DNA from 3 places in the Streptomyces sp. NPDC001231 genome. Region 1 is predicted to be linked to each of the others. Evidence: predicted binding sites of a transcription regulator. Region 1 holds the regulator's gene; each other region holds the start of a gene.

Region 1 (6,262 bases):
CGGTGCAGATGTCGGACACCTCGTAGATGCCGTCCTCGATGACCGTGCTCTTGATGTTGTTCTTCGTCAGGGCGACCACGGACACCAACTGGGCCGGAATGTTCTTGTGGGTGGGGCTGCTGATCCGGTCCCGGGTGAGGGAGTCGAACTGGATGTCCTTGCCCTGGACCTTGGCGACCGCCATCTGGGCGGCCGTCTCGGCCTCCGTCGGGTAGGACTTGTACACGCTCATGTACTGCTCGCCGGTGACGATCCGCTGCACGGCGTCGAGTTCGGCGTCCTGGCCGGTGATGGCCGGCAGGTCGGTGATGCCCTCCGCCTTGAAGGCCTTGATGACGCCACCCGCCATGCCGTCGTTGGCGGAGTAGACGGCGTCGATGTTCTCCTTGCCGAGCGAGGCGAGCGCCTGGGCCATGTTCGCCTCGGCGTTCTCGGGCTTCCAGTCCTTGGTGTCGTAGGACTTGGCGATCGTGACCTTCCCGTTGAGCTGCGAGAGCGCGCCCTCCTTGAACTGCTTGGCGTTCGGGTCGGTGGGCGAGCCGTTGATCATGACGATCTTGTCGGTGGTGTCGACGCCGGAACCCAGCGCCTCGAGCAGGGAACGGCCCTGCACCTCGCCGACCAGTTCGTTGTCGAAGGAGATGTACGCGTCGATCGGGCCCTCGGAGAGCCGGTCGTAGGCGATGACCGGGATGTCCGCGTCCTTGGCCTTCTGCACCATGTCGGCGATGGCGTGCGAGTCGACGGCGTCGAGCAGGATGACGTCGACCTTGTTGTCGATCATTCGCTGCATCTGGCTCGCCTGCCGGCCCGCGTCCGCGTCCGCGTTGGCGTACTCGACCTTGCCCTGGTTCCGGGTCAGGGCGGCGACCTTCTCCTTGATGATGGGGTAGTCGAACTTCTCGTAACGGGTGTTGGCCGTCTCAGGCAGCAGCAGACCCACCGTCAGGTCGTTGCCCTTGGTCGGGCTCGCGGCGCTGCTGCTCCCCGAGCCGCCGAGCGCCCCGCAGGCGGCGAGCGAGAAAGTCAGCGTGGGCGCGGCCACGGCCATGGCGATACGACGCATCGAGGTGCTCACTTCTGGTGCCTTCCGGACGAGGGCGCAGCATTGCGACCCAGGTGACTGAAAAGCCAACGCGGAGGCGACCACCGGCGTCAAGCGGAACCACTTAACGAGATGGCAACACAACGCTCCGCTGTGCCTGTGAAGACCTTGCGGAGTCTTGCGGAATCGCCTCCAAACGCCCTTTACGGGCCCCCCACTCGACGGCCGCCCACCGCCGGGCCGAGATCCGTACAACCAACTCCCCGCCGGGCGAGTCATGATCACGGGAGCCCTGCTCCGATGTTCCCGCCACGACCGGAGGACCGAATGAAGCCGGACGGCCGTACCACGGTGACGCCCCTCGTGCTCACCGCCGCCTGCGGGCCGCTCCCGGCGACCGCTCCCGTGTCGGCGACCGTGAACTGCGCCTCGCCCGCCCACAAGCGGCAGTTCTGTGCGAACACCATGTTTTCCGGGCACCACGGTCTTCCACCGGGCCACCGTCGCCTACCCGGACGGGACCGAGTCGGCGCCGGTGGGCACCCACGCGTTCACCCGAGCCGGGGCCGCCGGCGGCACGACGAGGGGCCGGGAGGCTGTACGGCCTCCCGGCCCCTCGTCGTCGCTCGTGTCCGAGTGGTGTCGTGTGTCGCCCGCGGCCGGGTGCGTGTCAGTCCGGCTGCTGCCGCTTGGGCCGCCACACCACCAGCGCGCTTGTCTGCTGGACCTCCTGGTAGGGGACCAGGTCCCGGCGGTAGGAGGCGTGGACGGCGGCCTCGCGCTGCCGCATCGCCGCCGCGGCGCCGTCCAGCGCCGCCTGGAGCTCCACGATCCGGGACTGGAGCGCCGCGACCTGGTTCTCCAGTTCGATGATGCGCTTGATGCCGGCCAGGTTGATGCCCTCGTCCTGCGACAACTGCTGTACCTGGCGGAGCAGTTCGATGTCACGGGCCGAGTAGCGGCGCCCACGACCGGCGGTGCGGTCGGGGGACACCAGGCCCAGCCGGTCGTACTGGCGGAGTGTCTGCGGGTGCAGTCCGGACAGCTGGGCGGCCACCGAGATGACGTACACCGGTGTGTCTTCCGTCAGTTCGTACGGGTTGCGACGGCGGCCGTCCATCTCACTCATGCTCCCTTCGCGGCCTCGAACAGCTCGGCCCGCGGGTCCTCGCCCGCGGTGGCCTCGCGATACGCCTGAAGCGCGTCACGAGCCTTCCCCGACAGGTCCTTCGGGACACTCACCTCCACGGTGACCAGGAGGTCGCCGTGGCTGCCGTCCTTGCGGACCGCGCCCTTGCCGCGGGCCCGCATCGTACGCCCGTTCGGCGTGCCCGGAGGCAGCTTCAGCGTCACCGGCGGACCGCCCAGGGTGGGCACGCGGACCTCGCCGCCGAGGGCCGCCTCGGCGAACGTGACCGGCACGGTGACGGTGAGGTTGTCGCCCCGGCGGCCGAAGACCGGGTGCTCCCCGACGTGCACCACCACGTACAGGTCGCCCGCGGGTCCGCCGCGCTCGCCCGGGGCGCCCTTGCCGCGCAGCCGGATGCGCTGGCCGTCGCTGACCCCGGCCGGGATGCGGACCTGCATCGTCCGGGACGACTTGGCCCGCCCGGAACCCATGCAGACCTCGCAGGGGTTCTCCGCGATGAGCCCGCGGCCCTTGCAGTCCGGGCACGGGTCCGTCAGCGAGAACCCGCCGCCCGAGCCGCGCGCCACCTGTCCGGTGCCGACGCAGGTCGGGCACACCCGCGGTGTGCCGTTCTTGTCGCCGGTGCCCGAACAGGCCTTGCACGGCTGCTGGCTGGACATGCGCAGCGGCACCGTCGCGCCCTCGATGGCCTCCGTGAAGCTCAGCGTGACCTCGGACTCGATGTCCTGGCCGCGCCTGGGCTGGGCGCGCGTGGTGCCCGTGCCGCCCCGGTTGAACAGGCCCCCGAAGACGTCACCGATTCCGCCGCCGAAGCCGCCGCTCCCGCCGCCGCCCTGGGCGCCTCCGAAGAGGTCGCCCAGGTCGAAGTTGAAGGAGCCGCCGCCGGCACCCGGTCCGGGGCGGAAGCCGCCGTTGCCGAACAGGGTGCGAGCCTCGTCGTACTCCTTGCGCTTCTTGGCGTCGCCGAGCACGTCGTTCGCCTCGGAGATCTCCTTGAAGCGCTCCTCGGCCTTGGCGTTGCCCTTGTTGGCGTCCGGGTGGAACTCGCGGGCGAGCTTCCGGTACGCCTTCTTGATCTCGGCCTCGGTGGCGTCCTTGGGGACGCCGAGGACCTTGTAGTAGTCCTTCTCGATGAAGTCCTTGGTGCTCATCCCCGACGTCCCTCCTCTCGTGCGTCGTTTGTTATTACGTCAGCCCTCCTCCGGGCCACCGTTCTCCTTGTCCTCGCCCTGCTCGGCGGCCTGGGCCGTGCCGGACTCCTCGGCCGGCTTGACCGTCTGCGCGCCGGGCTGGGGCTCGGCCACCGCCACCCGCGCGGGGCGGATGGTGCGCTCGCCGATCCGATACCCGGGCTGCAGAATCGCCACGCACGTCGTCTCGGTGACGTCCGGCGCGTACGAGTGCATCAGGGCCTCGTGGATCGTCGGGTCGAAGGGCTCGCCCTCCTTGCCGAACTGCTGGAGCCCGAGCTTCGCCACCACGGTCTCCAGCGACTCGGCGACGGACTTGAAACCGCCCACCAGCTCGCTGTGGTCCCGTGCGCGGCCGATGTCGTCGAGCACGGGCAGGAGCTCGGACAGGATGTTCGCGACAGCGACCTCCCGTACCGCGATCCGGTCGCGCTCGACCCGGCGCCGGTAGTTCTGGTACTCGGCCTGGAGCCGTTGCAGGTCCGCCGTGCGCTCGCCGAGCGCCGTGCGCACCTGGTCCAGCTGGGCCGTCAGAGCGGCCGACTGGTCCGCGTCACCGGCCGGGGCCGCGCCCTTGTCCTGGGCGGCGGCCTGAGCGGCGTCGTCGGAGGTGGTGCCGGAGGCGGCGTCGGACTGCGGCGGAGGCTGCGGCTGATGTTCCTCGAAGCCGGGGGTCTCCTCCGTCACGCCGCACCGTCCTTGCGCTCGTCGTCCACGATCTCGGCGTCCACGACGTCGTCGTCGGCCTTGGCCTGGCCCGCACCGGCGTCACCGGCACCGCCCGCGGCCTGCGCGGCCTGGGCGTCGGCGTACATGGCCTGGCCGAGCTTCTGGGAGACGGCGGCGACCTTCTCCGTGGCGGTGCGGATCTCAGCGGTGTCCTCGCCCTTGAGCTGCTCCTTCAGCTCGGCGACGGCGGACTCCACCTCGGTCTTGATCTCGCCGGGGACCTTGTCCTCGTTGTCCTTGAGGAACTTCTCGGTCTGGTAGACGAGCTGCTCGCCCTGGTTGCGGGTCTCGGCGGCCTCGCGGCGCTTGTGGTCCTCCTCCGCGTAGCGCTCGGCCTCCTCGCGCATGCGGTCGACCTCGTCCTTCGGGAGCGAGGAGCCGCCGGTGACGGTCATCTTCTGCTCCTTGCCGGTGCCGAGGTCCTTCGCCGTGACGTGCATGATGCCGTTGGCGTCGATGTCGAAGGACACCTCGATCTGCGGGACGCCGCGCGGCGCCGGCGGCAGACCGGTCAGCTCGAACATGCCGAGCTTCTTGTTGTACGCGGCGATCTCGCGCTCGCCCTGGTAGACCTGGATCTGCACCGAAGGCTGGTTGTCCTCGGCCGTGGTGAAGATCTCCGAGCGCTTGGTCGGGATCGTGGTGTTGCGCTCGATCAGCTTGGTCATGATGCCGCCCTTGGTCTCGATGCCGAGGGACAGCGGGGTGACGTCGAGCAGCAGGACGTCCTTGACCTCACCCTTGAGGACACCGGCCTGGAGCGAGGCGCCGATGGCGACGACCTCGTCCGGGTTCACGCCCTTGTTGGCCTCCTTGCCGCCGGTCAGCTCCTTGACGAGCTCGGCGACCGCGGGCATACGGGTGGAACCACCGACGAGCACGACGTGGTCGATGTCGCTGACGGAGACGCCGGCGTCCTTGATGACGTTGTGGAACGGCGTCTTGCAGCGCTCCAGCAGGTCGGCCGTCAGCTGCTGGAACTGGGCGCGGGTGAGCCTCTCGTCCAGGTGCAGCGGGCCCTCGGCGGACGCGGTGATGTAGGGCAGGTTGATCGAGGTCTCGGTGGACGAGGACAGCTCGATCTTGGCCTTCTCCGCCGCCTCGCGCAGACGCTGCAGGGCCATCTTGTCCTTGGACAGGTCCACGCCGTGACCGGACTGGAACTGCTTGACCAGGTAGTCGACGACACGCTGGTCCCAGTCGTCACCACCGAGGTGGTTGTCTCCGTTGGTGGCCTTCACCTCGACGACACCGTCGCCGATCTCCAGCAGCGAGACGTCGAACGTACCGCCACCGAGGTCGAAGACGAGGATCATCTGCTCGTCCTTGTCGAGGCCGTACGCCAGGGCGGCGGCCGTCGGCTCGTTGACGATGCGCAGCACGTTCAGACCGGCGATCTCGCCGGCCTCCTTGGTGGCCTGGCGCTCGGCGTCGTTGAAGTACGCCGGGACGGTGATGACCGCGTCCGTGACCTTCTCGCCGAGGTAGGCCTCCGCGTCCCGCTTCAGCTTCTGCAGCACGAAGGCGCTGATCTGCTGCGGGTTGAAGTCCTTGCCGTCGAGGTTGATCCTCCAGTCGGTGCCCATGTGGCGCTTGACCGACCGGATGGTCCTGTCGACGTTGGTGACGGCCTGGCGCTTGGCCACCTCACCGACCAGCACCTCGCCGTTCTTGGCGAAGGCGACGACGGACGGCGTGGTCCTGGCACCCTCGGCGTTGGTGATGACGGTGGGCTCGCCGCCTTCGAGAACGCTGACGACGGAGTTAGTCGTGCCCAGGTCGATGCCGACCGCACGTGCCATGGTGAATTCCTCCAGCTGACTTGAGTGGAACGGACTCAAGTGTGCCCGAGGCTCACCGCCGGGTCAACAGACCTGAGCCGCCTGGACTCAAGTCTTATCCATCCCTTATACGCAAGGGCGCTCTGACCTGCGGTGATGTGGATTGCCGGGGCGGAGGAGGCGGATATTCAAGTTGACGGCGAGGGACCTGAACGCCGGGTGCGCCGGTCTGCTCGTCGTACGGAGCCCTGCCGCGCGGGGCTCCCGGAGCCCCCGCGCCGGACTGCCTCAGAGCACGGAGGGCCCGGAAGGGCTCGGTGCGGGAACGGGCGCCGGAGGCGTCCCCACGCGCGCGTGGCGGTACCCC
Region 2 (6,262 bases), on a different contig from region 1:
CCGGGTGACGGTGCAGGTCGCCGAGTTCGCCCGGGGGCCGCACGCGGGGACGTACGCGCCGTTCTCGCTGTTCCGCTTCGCCGAGCCGGAGCTGCCCGACCTGGTCTACACCGAGTACCTGACCGGCGCCCTGTACCTGGACTCCCGCACGGAGATCTCCGCGCACCTGGAGGTCCTGGACCGCATGACGGCCGCCGCCGCCACCGCCGAGCAGACCCGCGAGCTGCTGCGGAAGTACCGCGAGAACCTGTGAACCGCGCCGCGGGCGGCCTGTACTAGGGCCTGCCTGTCGTCGCACGGCAGGCGGGAATTCGACGACAGGGTCTAGGCGGCCCCGCCCCTGGTGTCGCGTTCGTCGTCGACGATCTCCGCGTCCACCACCGTGTCCTCGTCGGGCGGTGCCGTCTGCTGTCCGGTGCTCTCCGTGCCGCTCTGCTGGGCCTGGGCGTACATCGCCTGACCCATCCGCTGGCTGACGGAGGCCAGTTTGTCGATGGCCGTGCGCAGCGCGGGGGTCTCCGCCTGCTGTTCCAGGAGCGCCTTCACCTCCGCGGCGGCGGCCTCGACCTCCGACTTGGTGTCGGCGGGCACGCGGTCGCCGTTGTCGCGGAGGAAGTTCTCCGTCTGGTAGACGAGCTGCTCGGCCTGGTTGCGGGTCTCGGCGGCCTCCCGGCGCTTGCGGTCCTCCTCGGCGTACTGCTCGGCCTCCCGCATCATGCGGTCGATGTCGTCCTTGGGCAGCGCGGAGCCGCCGGTCACCGTCATCTTCTGCTCGCGGCCGGTGGCGAGGTCCTTGGCCGAGACGTGCATGATCCCGTTGGCGTCGATGTCGAAGGCGACCTCGATCTGCGGCACCCCGCGCGGGGCGGGCGGCAGGCCGGTGAGGTCGAAGACGCCGAGCTTCTTGTTGTACGCGGCGATCTCACGTTCGCCCTGGTAGACCTGGATGCCGACCGAGGGCTGGTTGTCGGTGGCGGTGGTGAAGATCTCCGAACGCCGGGTCGGGATCGTGGTGTTGCGCTCGATGAGCTTGGTCATGATGCCGCCCTTGGTCTCGATGCCGAGGGACAGCGGGGTGACGTCGAGGAGGAGGACGTCCTTGACGTCGCCGCGGATCACGCCCGCCTGGAGGGCGGCGCCCACGGCCACCACCTCGTCGGGGTTGACGCCCTTGTGCGGATCCTTGCCGGTCAGCTCCCGCACCAGGTCGGTCACGGCCGGCATCCGGGTGGAGCCGCCGACGAGGATCACGTGGTCGACGGCCGAGAGCTTGACGCCCGCGTCCTTGACGGCCTGGTGGAAGGGCTTGCGGCAGCGGTCCAGCAGATCGGCGGTGAGCTCCTGGAACTGGGCCCGGGTCAGCTTCTCGTCCAGGTGCAGCGGGCCCTCGGCGGAGGCCGTGATGTAGGGCAGGTTGATCGTCGTCTCGGAGGACGACGACAGCTCGATCTTGGCCTTCTCGGCGGCCTCCCGCAGCCGCTGCACCGCCATCTTGTCGTTGCCGAGGTCGACGCCGTACTGGCCCTTGAACCGCTTGACCAGATGCTCGACGACCCGCTGGTCCCAGTCGTCGCCGCCGAGGTGGGTGTCGCCGTTGGTGGCCTTGACCTCGATGACGCCGTCGCCGATCTCCAGCAGGGAGACGTCGAAGGTGCCGCCGCCGAGGTCGAAGACGAGCACGGTCTGCTCCTCGCCCCGGTCCAGGCCGTAGGCGAGCGCGGCGGCCGTCGGCTCGTTGATGATCCTCAGGACCTTCAGCCCTGCGATCTCCCCGGCCTCCTTGGTCGCCTGCCGCTGGGCGTCGTCGAAGTACGCCGGCACGGTGATCACCGCGTCCGTGACGTCCTCGCCGAGGTAGGCCTCCGCGTCCCGCTTCAGCTTCTGCAGGACGCGCGCGGACAGCTCCTGCGCCCGGTAACGGGTGCCGTCGACGGAGCCCTTGTCCGGGAAGCGCCAGTTCGCGTCCCCCATGTGACGCTTGACCGAGCGTGCGGTGCGCTCCACGTTCGTCACCGCCTGCCGCTTGGCCACCTCGCCGACGAGTACCTCGCCGTTCTTGGCGAACGCCACGACCGACGGCGTGGTGCGCGCGCCCTCGGCGTTGGCGACGACGGTGGGGTCGCCGCCTTCCAGCAGGGCCACCACCGAGTTCGTCGTCCCGAGATCGATCCCGACCGCACGTGCCATCTTCGTCCCCTTCCGGGCGCCTCCTGCTCTCCAGCACAAAACTTGAGTGCGCCGTTGTCAATGCCGCGTACCCGCCGGCTGCCGCTCTACCCGGGAACACCGATGCCGCGCCCGGGACGAGGGGCGCGGCACCGTCGGACGTGGGCCTCGCCTCAGGCGAGCTTCGCGTCCAGGGTGATCGTCGTACCGGCCAGGGCCTGGCTGACCGGGCAGTTCTTCTTGGCTTCCTCGGCCGCGGCGACGAACGCGTCGTTGTCGACGCCGGGGACCGTGCCCTCGACGCTGAGGTGAATGCCCGTGATGCCCTCGCCCGGCTGGAAGGTGACGTCCGCCTTCGTCCGCAGGGTGGTGGGCGGGGTGCCGGCGCCGGCGAGGCCGTGCGACAGCGCCATGGAGAAGCAGCTGGAGTGGGCGGCTGCGATCAGCTCCTCGGGGCTGGTCTTCCCGTTCGCCTGCTCGGCGCGCGACGGCCAGGACACCGGCTGCTGGCCGATGCCGGAGGAGTCGAAGGTGACGACGCCGTTGCCCTCGAGCAGGTTGCCTTCCCAGACGGTGTGAGCGGTGCGCGTGGTTGCCACGGTTGGTTCCATACCTTTCGCCAGGGTTCCCGTTGCCGGGGTTCCGTAACCGCCATCCGATCACATCCGCGCCGTGCACAACCACCGAGCGGGCCGCGACCTGCCGGAGAAGGTGTGTGAATCGCCTGCCGGACGGAGGGGGGAGGCCCTACAGTCCGTTTCATGGTCGAACTCTTCCAAGTCCTTGGGGGAATCGCGGGATTTGGTGGGGTCGCTCTCGGTGTCCTGTACCTGCTCTACCGGGACCTCGTGCGCGACATCATCCGCAGGCGGATGTTCCGGACGCTCACGTCGGCGCAGGCGACCGCCCTGTTCGGGGCCGTGGTCGTGCTGGCCTTCGCCGTGGCGATCCTCGGGATCTTCGCCACCCTCGCCGAAAGCACGGGTGTCCGGCAGTTCCTGGTCCTCGTGGGCATGCTGCTGCTGTTCCTGCTGGCGGTGCTGTTCCTCGCCGTGCGCGTGGTCACCGGCCCGGCCGCCCGCGCGAAGGCCGGCGGCGGCAGCGGTGCGGAGCGCAAGCTCACCACGGTGCGCCGGCACGTCGAGAGCGGGGAGGCCGACCAGGCGGAGCGCGCCCTGGAGGCGTCCCGGCTGGACCGCGAGTCGTCCGTGTTCTGGTACTGGAAGGCCAGGATCGCGCTGGTCCGGTCCAACCTCGACGTGGCGTACGGCTATGTCGAGGAGGCGCTGAAGCTGGACGGCCGGGACCCGTACTCCATCGCGCTGAAGATAGAGCTGCTCCTGCTGGCGGGCGACCCCGACCGGCGTGACCGGGCCGCGCGGCTGTCGGTGGAGAGCACCGGCTTGAGCGGCGAACTCGACGCGTGGCTGCGCCAGTTGCGGGCCGAGGGAATGTTCGACGGTGGGGTGCGCACCCGCACGGAGCTCGAGGCGCGGTGCCCGCTCCCCACCCGTACCACGGAGGATGCCCATGCGGAGTGAGCGGAGCAGGAACGAAGAGCAGCGGAAGGCGGTCCTCTTCCTCCCGCCGGCCACCGTCGCGGGCGGGGGCGCCGGCGGTGGATCGTACGGGTCGTACCACGAACCGGATGAGGCGCTGAGGGAGGCGCTGACCGCCGCGGCCGGGGCGGACCTGCTCCCGGTTTCTCCGCCGGCCCGCTCGGCGGAGGAGGCCGACGCACTCCTCGCCCGGCTCCCGGACGCGGTGCTCCTGATCCACCCCGGCGCTCGGATCCCGCGCGACGCGCGCCCCCGGCCGGGCGGCGCGCTGTGGCAACTCCTGCGCTGCGGAGCAGGACTTCGGCTGTGCGAACCGGCCACGGTGGCGGAGGCCTCTCTACCGCAAGGCTCGTTGCGCCCGGAGGGGGCCTCTCGCGTGGAGGGCGCCTCGTCGTCGGCGGGGACGCCGTCCTCAAAGGAGTCGTCGCTCCCGCCGGGTGCCCCGCTTCCGGGCGGCTCGGCCGCGCCGGGGCCCATGGGCCCGGACGACGGGGACCGGCTGGCGCTGCTGGTGGTGGAGCTGCCCCAGGAGGGTGCTCCGACCGCGGCCGGGCGGGCGGTGCGCGCCGAGCGCGCGCCGCTGTGCCGGGACTTCGCGGCCCGCATCGGACTGCCGGCCGGGCCGGTGCTCGGGGAGAGCGCCGAGGACTGGGCCGTGGAGCTTCGACGGGCCGTGCGCTGGCATCGGACGCTGACGGCGGTCGTGCACCCCGGGATCACCCCGCCCGCCCCGGACGGCCAGGACGCCCTGCTGTGGGGATGGCTGCGGGCGGGTCGGGAGATCCGGTCGGCGTTCGCCCCGCTCGACGGGCGGTTCGCCGTGCAGCAGTCGGGGGCGGCGTCCCACCTGGAGCTCGGCAGCACCTACCTCGGCCGTCTGAGCGCTCCGCCTCCGGACGCGGACGAGGACGACCGGCTCTTCCCCGCCTCCCTCGACAGAGAGATCCGAGCACCCAGGTGGCGCTCCGCGCAACCTCCGCCGGGCTCCCGCGGGCCCGCCGGGCCACCGCCGTCCGGCGACGAGGACCACGAGTTCGTCCACCATCCCGGCCCCCTCGAGGCGGTCCCCTCATCCGCGGCGGCCGATCCCCTCGGTACCGTCGCGCAACGGCGCACCATCAGCCATGACGCCCAGCCGGCCGGCCGTCGCCCGCCCCTGTTCCGCCGCACCGGCCGGCCCCTCCCCCACGACGGACTCTTCATCCGCCGCAACAGCGCCTTCGGCACCCGTTCCCCCCTCGGCGTGCGGGATCTCATCGAGCAGGGCGTGATCATCGGGCAGGAGCAGATCCGGTTCGACGACTTCGTGGCGGCCCGCACCGAGCAGGTGCCCGGTCCCCCGCCCGGCCGGGCCGTCGGCGTCAGCCACGGGCTGGCGGCCGCACAGGGCGAGTTCAGGGCCGACGAGGCGACGACCCACTTCCTGGAGATCACCCTCAAGGCGGGCGAGGCACCCCCCGAGGACGCCCCCGCCGAGCCGCTTCCGGTGAACTTCGTCTTCGTCGTGGACACCAGCGGCTCGATGCACGGCGAGAAGCTCGACTGCGTCAAGGAGGCCCTGCAGACCCTCTACGACCGGCTGCGGCCGACGGACTGCCTGGGCGTCATCACCTTCGAGCACCACGTCCGCACGGTGCTGCCCGCCACCGCCAAACGGGAGCTGCCTCGCGAGCGCTTCGCCCAGGTGGTGGCCGGGCTGAGAGCCGGCGGCGGCACGGACATCAACCTCGGTGTGCAGTACGGCATCGACGAGATCGGCCGGAACGCCCTCGGCGGGCGCACGGTCAACTGCCTGTACCTCTTCTCCGACGGCGGCCCGACCTCCGGCGAACGGGACTGGGTCAGGATCCGCACGAACATCGCGGCCAAGCTCCGCGGCGACCTCACCGTGTCGTGCTTCGGCTTCGGCTCCGACGCGCGGATGCCCGAACTGGCGGCGCTGGCCGGGCTGGCCGGCGGTCACGCGACGTTCGTCACCCGTCCCGAGCAGGTGGGCACGGACCTGCTCGCCGACCTGAACCGGCGCGACCATCTGGCCGCCATCGACATCCAGCTCCGCCTCGACATCGCCCCGGACGTGGAGATCCGCCACCTGTACGGTCACGACCTGGTCACCGACCCGCGCGCCCGGGCGGCGGTGCTGAGGGAGGCGGCCCAGGCGGCCGAGCGGGCACGGCGGGACTACGGCGCCGAGGCCCTCCCGGACCTCATCGCCGAGGAGACCGGCATCCGTATCTTCGCGCCCGACCTCGCGTTCGGTGAGACGTACTGGATCGTCCTCGAACTGACCGTGCCGCCGGGCCGCGAGCCGCACCCCCTGGGCACCGGGGCCGTGCAGTACGTCGACACCGTCACGCGCGAGGGGCACCGGCACGAACTCGGGCTGGCCGCGGACCTCACCCTCACCGAGGAGACCGTGGCCGTGCACGCGATGGGCCTGTGGACCAGCGAGGTCACCTTCCACGCGCTGGACGACCTGTACGACCGCGACCGCGACGCGGCGACGAAGCGGCTGAAGCAGCACATCCAGGTGCTGC
Region 3 (6,262 bases), on a different contig from region 1:
TCTCGTCCTCGGTGTAGCCGTCCAGCCGCACGATCTCCATCCGGTCGGCCAGCGCCTCCGGGATCGCCTCCAGGACGTTGGCCGTGGCCAGGAAGACGACGTCGGACAGGTCCAGCTCCACTTCCAGGTAGTGGTCCCGGAAGGTGTGGTTCTGCGCCGGGTCCAGGACTTCGAGCAGGGCCGCGGCCGGGTCGCCGCGGAAGTCGGAGCCCACCTTGTCGATCTCGTCCAGCAGGACCACCGGGTTCATCGACCCGGCCTCCTTGACGGCGCGCACGATCCGCCCGGGCAGCGCGCCGACGTACGTACGCCGGTGACCACGGATCTCGGCCTCGTCGCGGACGCCGCCCAGGGCGACGCGCACGAACTTCCGTCCCATCGCGTGGGCGACGGACTCGCCGAGACTGGTCTTTCCCACACCGGGCGGCCCGACGAGCGCGAGCACGGCACCGCCGCGCCGCCCGCCGATCACGCCCAGGCCCCGGTCGCCGCGCCGCTTGCGCACCGCCAGGTACTCGGTGATCCGCTCCTTCACGTCCTCCAGGCCCGCGTGCTCGGCGTCCAGGACCGCCTTGGCGCCCTGGATGTCGTAGGCGGAGGCGCTGTCGTCGGTTCGCTCGTTCCACGGCATGTCGAGGATCGTGTCGAGCCACGTGCGGATCCAGGAGCCCTCGGGAGAGGCGTCGGAAGCGCGCTCCAGCTTGTCGACCTCCTTGAGCGCGGCCTCCCGGACCTTCTCGGGCAGGTCGGCGGCCTCGACGCGGGCGCGGTAGTCGTCGGACTCCTCGCCGTCGCTCTCGCCGTTCAGCTCGCGCAGCTCCTTGCGGACGGCCTCCAGCTGGCGCCGCAGCAGGAACTCGCGCTGCTGCTTGTCGACGCCCTCCTGGACGTCCTTGGCGATGGACTCGGCCACGTCCTGCTCGGCGAGGTGGTCGCGCAACTGCTGGGTGGCGAGCTTGAGACGGGCCACCGGGTCGGCGGTCTCCAGCAGCTCGACCTTCTGCTCGGTGGTGAGGAAGGGCGAGTAGCCGGAGTTGTCGGCGAGCGCGGAGACGTCGTCGATGGCCTGCACGCGGTCGACCACCTGCCAGGCGCCGCGCTTGCGCAGCCAGGCCGTGGCGAGCGCCTTGTACTCCTTCACCAGCTCGGCAACCTGGCCGGGCAGAGGCTCGGGCAGGTTCTCCTCGATCCGGCTCCCCTCGACCCACAGCGCCGCGCCGGGACCGGTGGTCCCGGCACCGATCCGCACACGTCCGCGGCCACGGATGAGCGCGCCCGGGTCACCGTCGGCCAGCCGGCCCACCTGCTCGACCGTGCCCAGCACACCGGTCCTGGCGTACGTCCCCTCGACCCTCGGCACCAGCAGCACCCTGGGCTTGCCGGGCTCGTCCCGCGCGGCGGCCTGCGCGGCCTCCACCGCGGCCCGTACCTCGGCGTCGCTCAGGTCCAGCGGAACCACCATCCCGGGCAGCACGACCTCGTCGTCGAGCGGCAGCACGGGCAGGGTGAGCGGTGTGAAGGAAGCGGACTCAGCAGCCATGATCTCCCCTTCGGCAGTCAAGTTGAGTTATGCCGACTCAATGCACGACGCCGGTCGATTGTTCCCCGACATCTGTTCGCTCTGAGCGATCGGGCATCCACAACCAGCACACAGGGAGAGAGGTACGAGAAAGAAAGGGGAGAGGAAGGGGAGAGGAAAGAGAGGAAGGGGAGAAGAGGGAGAAGAGGGAGAAGGAGGAGAGGGACGGAGGAGGGGCCGGGAGCCGGAAGAGGCTCAGACCGTCCCGGGCGCGGCACCCGCCTCCCCGAGGCGCGCCCGCCGCCAGCGCCGTATCACCGGCCACGTCGCCACGCCGAGCCCCACCGCGATCAGATGGCCGCAGCTCGTCATCGGATCGTCGAACGCGGCCAGGTCCTGGGCCAGCATGCCCACGAACACCGTGAGCAGGGGCCAGCGCAGCCAGGGCGTGAGCAGACCGGCCAGGGCGCCGAGACTGGCCGCGACGCCGAAGCTGATGCCGTAGTCGAGGCGGTGCGCCGCGCTGCCCGGCAGACGGCCCGCGAGCACCGCGAGCCCGATGGGGACCTCGGTGGCGAGGGTGGCCAGCACGTGCCCGAACAGGAACACACCGGCGGTGCGCAGACCGCCTATCCGGCGTTCCAGCGCGGTGAGCACCAGCAGGAAGCACAGGGAGTACGCCGACACGACGCCGCCCGCGATCCACAGCGCGCTGGCCGGCAGCACCAGCAGGGGCGCCCGCACCAGGTGGACGACATCCGTGCTGGAGCTCTGGCGCAGGGCGTCCACCACCGCGGGATCGGCGTACCGGGCGACGAGCGAGGTGACGGCGAGCAGGGCCGCGTACCCGAAGGTGAAGGGGGCGCCCGCGGGGGTGGGCAGCAGCCGCCAGGGGCGCGGACCGCGCAGCCCCCGGAGTCCCGCGGCAGACCGCGCCGGGCGGGCCGGTTCCGCGCCCACGCCTCCCGGGACAGTGCCGCGCGCCCGCTGCTGCGGCATCCCGGCCGGCGCCCGCGACGCCTCCACCGGAACACCGACCGCGACCGCGCCCCTGTCCGCACCCTCGTCCACGACGGCGTCCGGAGGCAGGGGCCGACCCGAGGGCACCGGCGGGCCCGAGGGGCCGGCCGTCGCGGTCCGTTCCACGGTGCGGCACTCCTTCCGTCGCGCCCCACACTTCGCATCCCGGGCGCCCCTGTCCATGACCGACGCCACCCACGCAACAATTCTCAGCAACCTATTAGGTTCCCGGCCACCCCAGCGACCCCAGCTAGCGCAGCGACCCCACCGATCTCAGCGATCCCAGCGACCCTGGCACCCCCGCCCGCGCGTGGCCCGGGGCGCGCTCGCACACGGGTGTCACCCCTAATTCATGTGGCCGTACGGGTCCGTTGGGGCAGGATGACCCCATGACCGGCTCGTACGACGCCCCCGAGGTGCTGGACCGCCGCGAGGGCCCCCACGGCGAGGTCGTGCTGCGCCGGCACGGGGCGCTGCTGCAGATCATCGCCAACGGCTGCTTCCTGATGGACACCTCCGACGGGCGCTCCGAGCGCCTCCTGGTCGACGCGGCGCTCGCCGCGCTGCCGGAGCGGCGGGCACCGAGCGTGCTGATCGGCGGCCTCGGCGTCGGTTTCTCACTCGCGCACGCCGCGGCGGACCCGCACTGGGGCCGGATCACCGTTGTCGAACGCGAACGCGCGATCATCGACTGGCACCGCGGCGGCCCCCTCGCCGAACTGACCGCCGGCGCGCTGGCCGACCCGCGCACCGCGGTCGTCGAAGGAGACATGATCGCCTACGTCAATGAGACATCCGACACGTTCGACGCGCTGTGCCTGGACATCGACAACGGCCCCGACTGGACGGTCACCGAGGGCAACCAGGAGCTGTACGGGCAGGCCGGACTGGCAAGCTGCGCAAGGGTGTTGAAGCCGGGCGGGGTACTCGCCGTATGGTCCGCGAAGCCATCTGCGGAATTTGAAGGAACCTTGCGGAATGTCGGATTCCGACAGGTGCGCACCGAAGAGGTCCCCGTTGCCCGGGGCGTTCCGGACGTCGTGCACCTCGCGGTCCGACCTGGATAGCAAAGGCGTGGGGAGTCCCCGTACGCTGCTCCCTTGGCGCCGATCATTCAAGCGTCAATCGCAACTACGCGCAGTCAAGGAATCACCCCACGGATTCCGGAAAGCACACTCAGGGGCGGGCGATGGAGCAGACACACACCGCGCACAACGGCACGACGGCCACCCCGGGCGCCCAGCGCCGGGTCCTGGTGGTCGAGGACGACCAGACCATCATGGATGCCATCGCCACCCGCCTGCGCGCCGAGGGATTCCTCGTGCAGACCGCGGGCGACGGCCCGGCCGCCGTGGACACCGCCGAGGCCTGGCAGCCCGACCTGCTGATCCTCGACATCATGCTGCCCGGCTTCGACGGCCTGGAGGTCTGCCGCCGCGTGCAGGCCCAGCGCCCGGTGCCGGTGCTGATGCTCACCGCGCGCGACGACGAGACCGACATGCTGGTCGGCCTCGGGGTCGGCGCCGACGACTACATGACCAAGCCGTTCTCGATGCGGGAGCTGGCCGCACGCGTGCACGTGCTGCTGCGCCGCATGGAGCGGGCCGCGCTGGCCGCGGCGACCCCGCGCAGCGGCATCCTGCGCCTGGGCGAGCTGGAGATCGACCACGCCCAGCGCCGGGTGCGCGTGCGCAGCGAGGACGTCCACCTCACGCCGACGGAGTTCGACCTCCTGGTCTGCCTGGCGAACACCCCGCGTGCGGTGCTCTCGCGCGAGCAGCTGCTGGCCGAGGTGTGGGACTGGGCGGACGCCTCCGGCACCCGGACCGTGGACAGCCACATCAAGGCGCTGCGCCGGAAGATCGGCGCCGAGCGGATCCGCACGGTGCACGGCGTGGGCTACGCGCTGGAGACACCCACACCGTGAGCGACGGGCCGGGCGCACGCAGGGACCAGGGCGAGCCCTGGGGTGGCGTTCGCCCGTTCTCGATCAAGACCAAGCTGGGCGCGCTGGTCGTCATATCGGTGCTGATCACCACCGGTCTGCTGATGATCGCGGTGCGCACGGCGACCGAACTGCGCTTCATCACGGTCTTCTCGATGATCGCCACGCTGCTCATCACGCAGTTCGTGGCGCACTCGCTCACCGCGCCGCTGGACGAGATGAACACGGTGGCCCGCTCCATCTCGCACGGCGACTACACGCGCCGGGTGCGCGAGAGCCGCCGGGACGAGCTGGGCGACCTGGCCCAGACGATCAACCGCATGGCCGACGAGCTGGCGGCCCAGGACCGCCAGCGCAGGGAGCTGGTGGCGAACGTCTCGCACGAGCTGCGCACGCCCATCGCGGGCCTGCGCGCGGTGCTGGAGAACATCGTCGACGGGGTCACCGAGGCCGATCCCGAGACCATGCGTACGGCGCTGAGGCAGACCGAGCGGCTCGGCCGGCTGGTGGAGACGCTGCTGGACCTGTCCCGCCTGGACAACGGCGTGGTGCCGCTGAAGCTGCGCCGCTTCGAGGTGTGGCCCTACCTGTCGGGCGTGCTGAAGGAGGCCAACATGGTCGCCTCGGCCCGCGCGGGCATCGCCTCCGGCTCCGGCAGCCACACCCGTACGGACGTCCATCTGCACCTGGACGTCTTTCCACCCGAGCTGACCGCGCACGCCGACCCCGAGCGCATCCACCAGGTGGTCGCCAACCTGATCGACAACGCGGTCAAGCACAGCCCGCCGCACGGGCGTGTGACGGTGAAGGCGCGGCGCGGCCCGCAGCCGCAGTCGCTGGAGCTGGAGGTCCTGGACGAGGGGCCCGGCATCCCGCGCTCGGAGTGGCACCGTGTCTTCGAGCGTTTCAACCGGGGCGCGGTGAACCGGCCGCACGGCCCGGGCAGCGACGGCGGCACCGGACTCGGCCTGGCGATCGCCCGCTGGGCGGTGGATCTGCACGGCGGCCGGATCGGGGTGGCCGAATCCGAGCGGGGCTGCCGGATCCTCGTCACCCTTCCGGGCCTGCCCTCTTTGCCAAGTTGACGTAAAGTTCGATCACGAACCCCAAGATCCACGAGCATCCGCGCAGGCGGGCACGTGTGATCGGGCCGGGGCCTGCATCCCACAGGGGTCAGGCCCGGGTCCCCCCATCCCTGGCGCAGCGGAACTACGCTTGTTTCCCGCCATTTCAACCCCCGAAACCCGGGTTTTGATGTGACTTACATGACGAAGGAGTGGCCCGACCTGACCTTCCCCCTCTCAGGGGCGTAGCCTTTATTCCCGCTGTCCATCATTCTTGTGAAGCGGAAGAGGGCGGTTGCCGCCGTGTCGCCACAGTCCCCCAGTAACTCGAGCATCTCGACCGACACCGACCAAGCCGGGAAGAACCCCGCGGCTGCGTTCGGTGCCAACGAGTGGCTCGTCGACGAGATCTATCAGCAGTACCTCCAGGACCCGAACTCCGTAGACCGCGCCTGGTGGGACTTCTTCGCCGACTACAGGCCGGGGGCCGCCGCCCCGCAGGCTCCGGCGGGTACCGCGGCCGCGGGGGCCGCGGAGACCACCACCACGGCTCAGGCGGCGCCCGCCGCCGCTCCGGCCGTCCCGGCCCGGCCCGCTCCCCAGGCCGCCGCCGCGCCGGCCGCTCCCGCGCAGGCCCCGGCCGCGCCGCGGCCCGCGGCAGCCGCTCCGGCTCCCGCGAAGCCCGCGGCTCAGGCCCCGGCGCCGGCGAAGCCC

The links. Region 1 encodes HspR, which represses chaperone genes until heat shock. Its sites were predicted from a motif close to TTGAGNNNNNNNNNCTCAA; they were not measured.
Region 2: the regulator HspR is predicted to act here: its motif matches at 2,230-2,248, upstream of dnaK (molecular chaperone DnaK).
Region 3: the regulator HspR is predicted to act here: its motif matches at 1,563-1,581, upstream of lon (endopeptidase La).

Annotation. Positions count from the first base shown of each region.
Region 1 covers NZ_JBIAXS010000029.1:99,754-106,015, forward strand. Annotated here, with positions in the region: gene ACFY3J_RS30135 (sugar ABC transporter substrate-binding protein) at 1-1,066, opposite strand, end outside; gene ACFY3J_RS30140 (heat shock protein transcriptional repressor HspR) at 1,716-2,165, opposite strand; gene dnaJ (molecular chaperone DnaJ) at 2,171-3,346, opposite strand; gene grpE (nucleotide exchange factor GrpE) at 3,386-4,072, opposite strand; gene dnaK (molecular chaperone DnaK) at 4,069-5,916, opposite strand; gene ACFY3J_RS30160 (undecaprenyl/decaprenyl-phosphate alpha-N-acetylglucosaminyl 1-phosphate transferase) at 6,011-6,262, opposite strand, start outside.
Region 2 covers NZ_JBIAXS010000027.1:96,014-102,275, forward strand. Annotated here, with positions in the region: gene ACFY3J_RS28865 (helix-turn-helix domain-containing protein) at 1-253, shown strand, start outside; gene dnaK (molecular chaperone DnaK) at 325-2,187, opposite strand; gene ACFY3J_RS28875 (OsmC family protein) at 2,340-2,765, opposite strand; gene ACFY3J_RS28880 (tetratricopeptide repeat protein) at 2,928-3,707, shown strand; gene ACFY3J_RS28885 (VWA domain-containing protein) at 3,697-6,262, shown strand, end outside.
Region 3 covers NZ_JBIAXS010000030.1:21,552-27,813, reverse strand. Annotated here, with positions in the region: gene lon (endopeptidase La) at 1-1,540, opposite strand, end outside; gene ACFY3J_RS30400 (rhomboid-like protein) at 1,775-2,665, opposite strand; gene ACFY3J_RS30395 (spermidine synthase) at 2,929-3,606, shown strand; gene ACFY3J_RS30390 (response regulator transcription factor) at 3,729-4,466, shown strand; gene ACFY3J_RS30385 (ATP-binding protein) at 4,463-5,569, shown strand; gene ACFY3J_RS30380 (multifunctional oxoglutarate decarboxylase/oxoglutarate dehydrogenase thiamine pyrophosphate-binding subunit/dihydrolipoyllysine-residue succinyltransferase subunit) at 5,852-6,262, shown strand, end outside.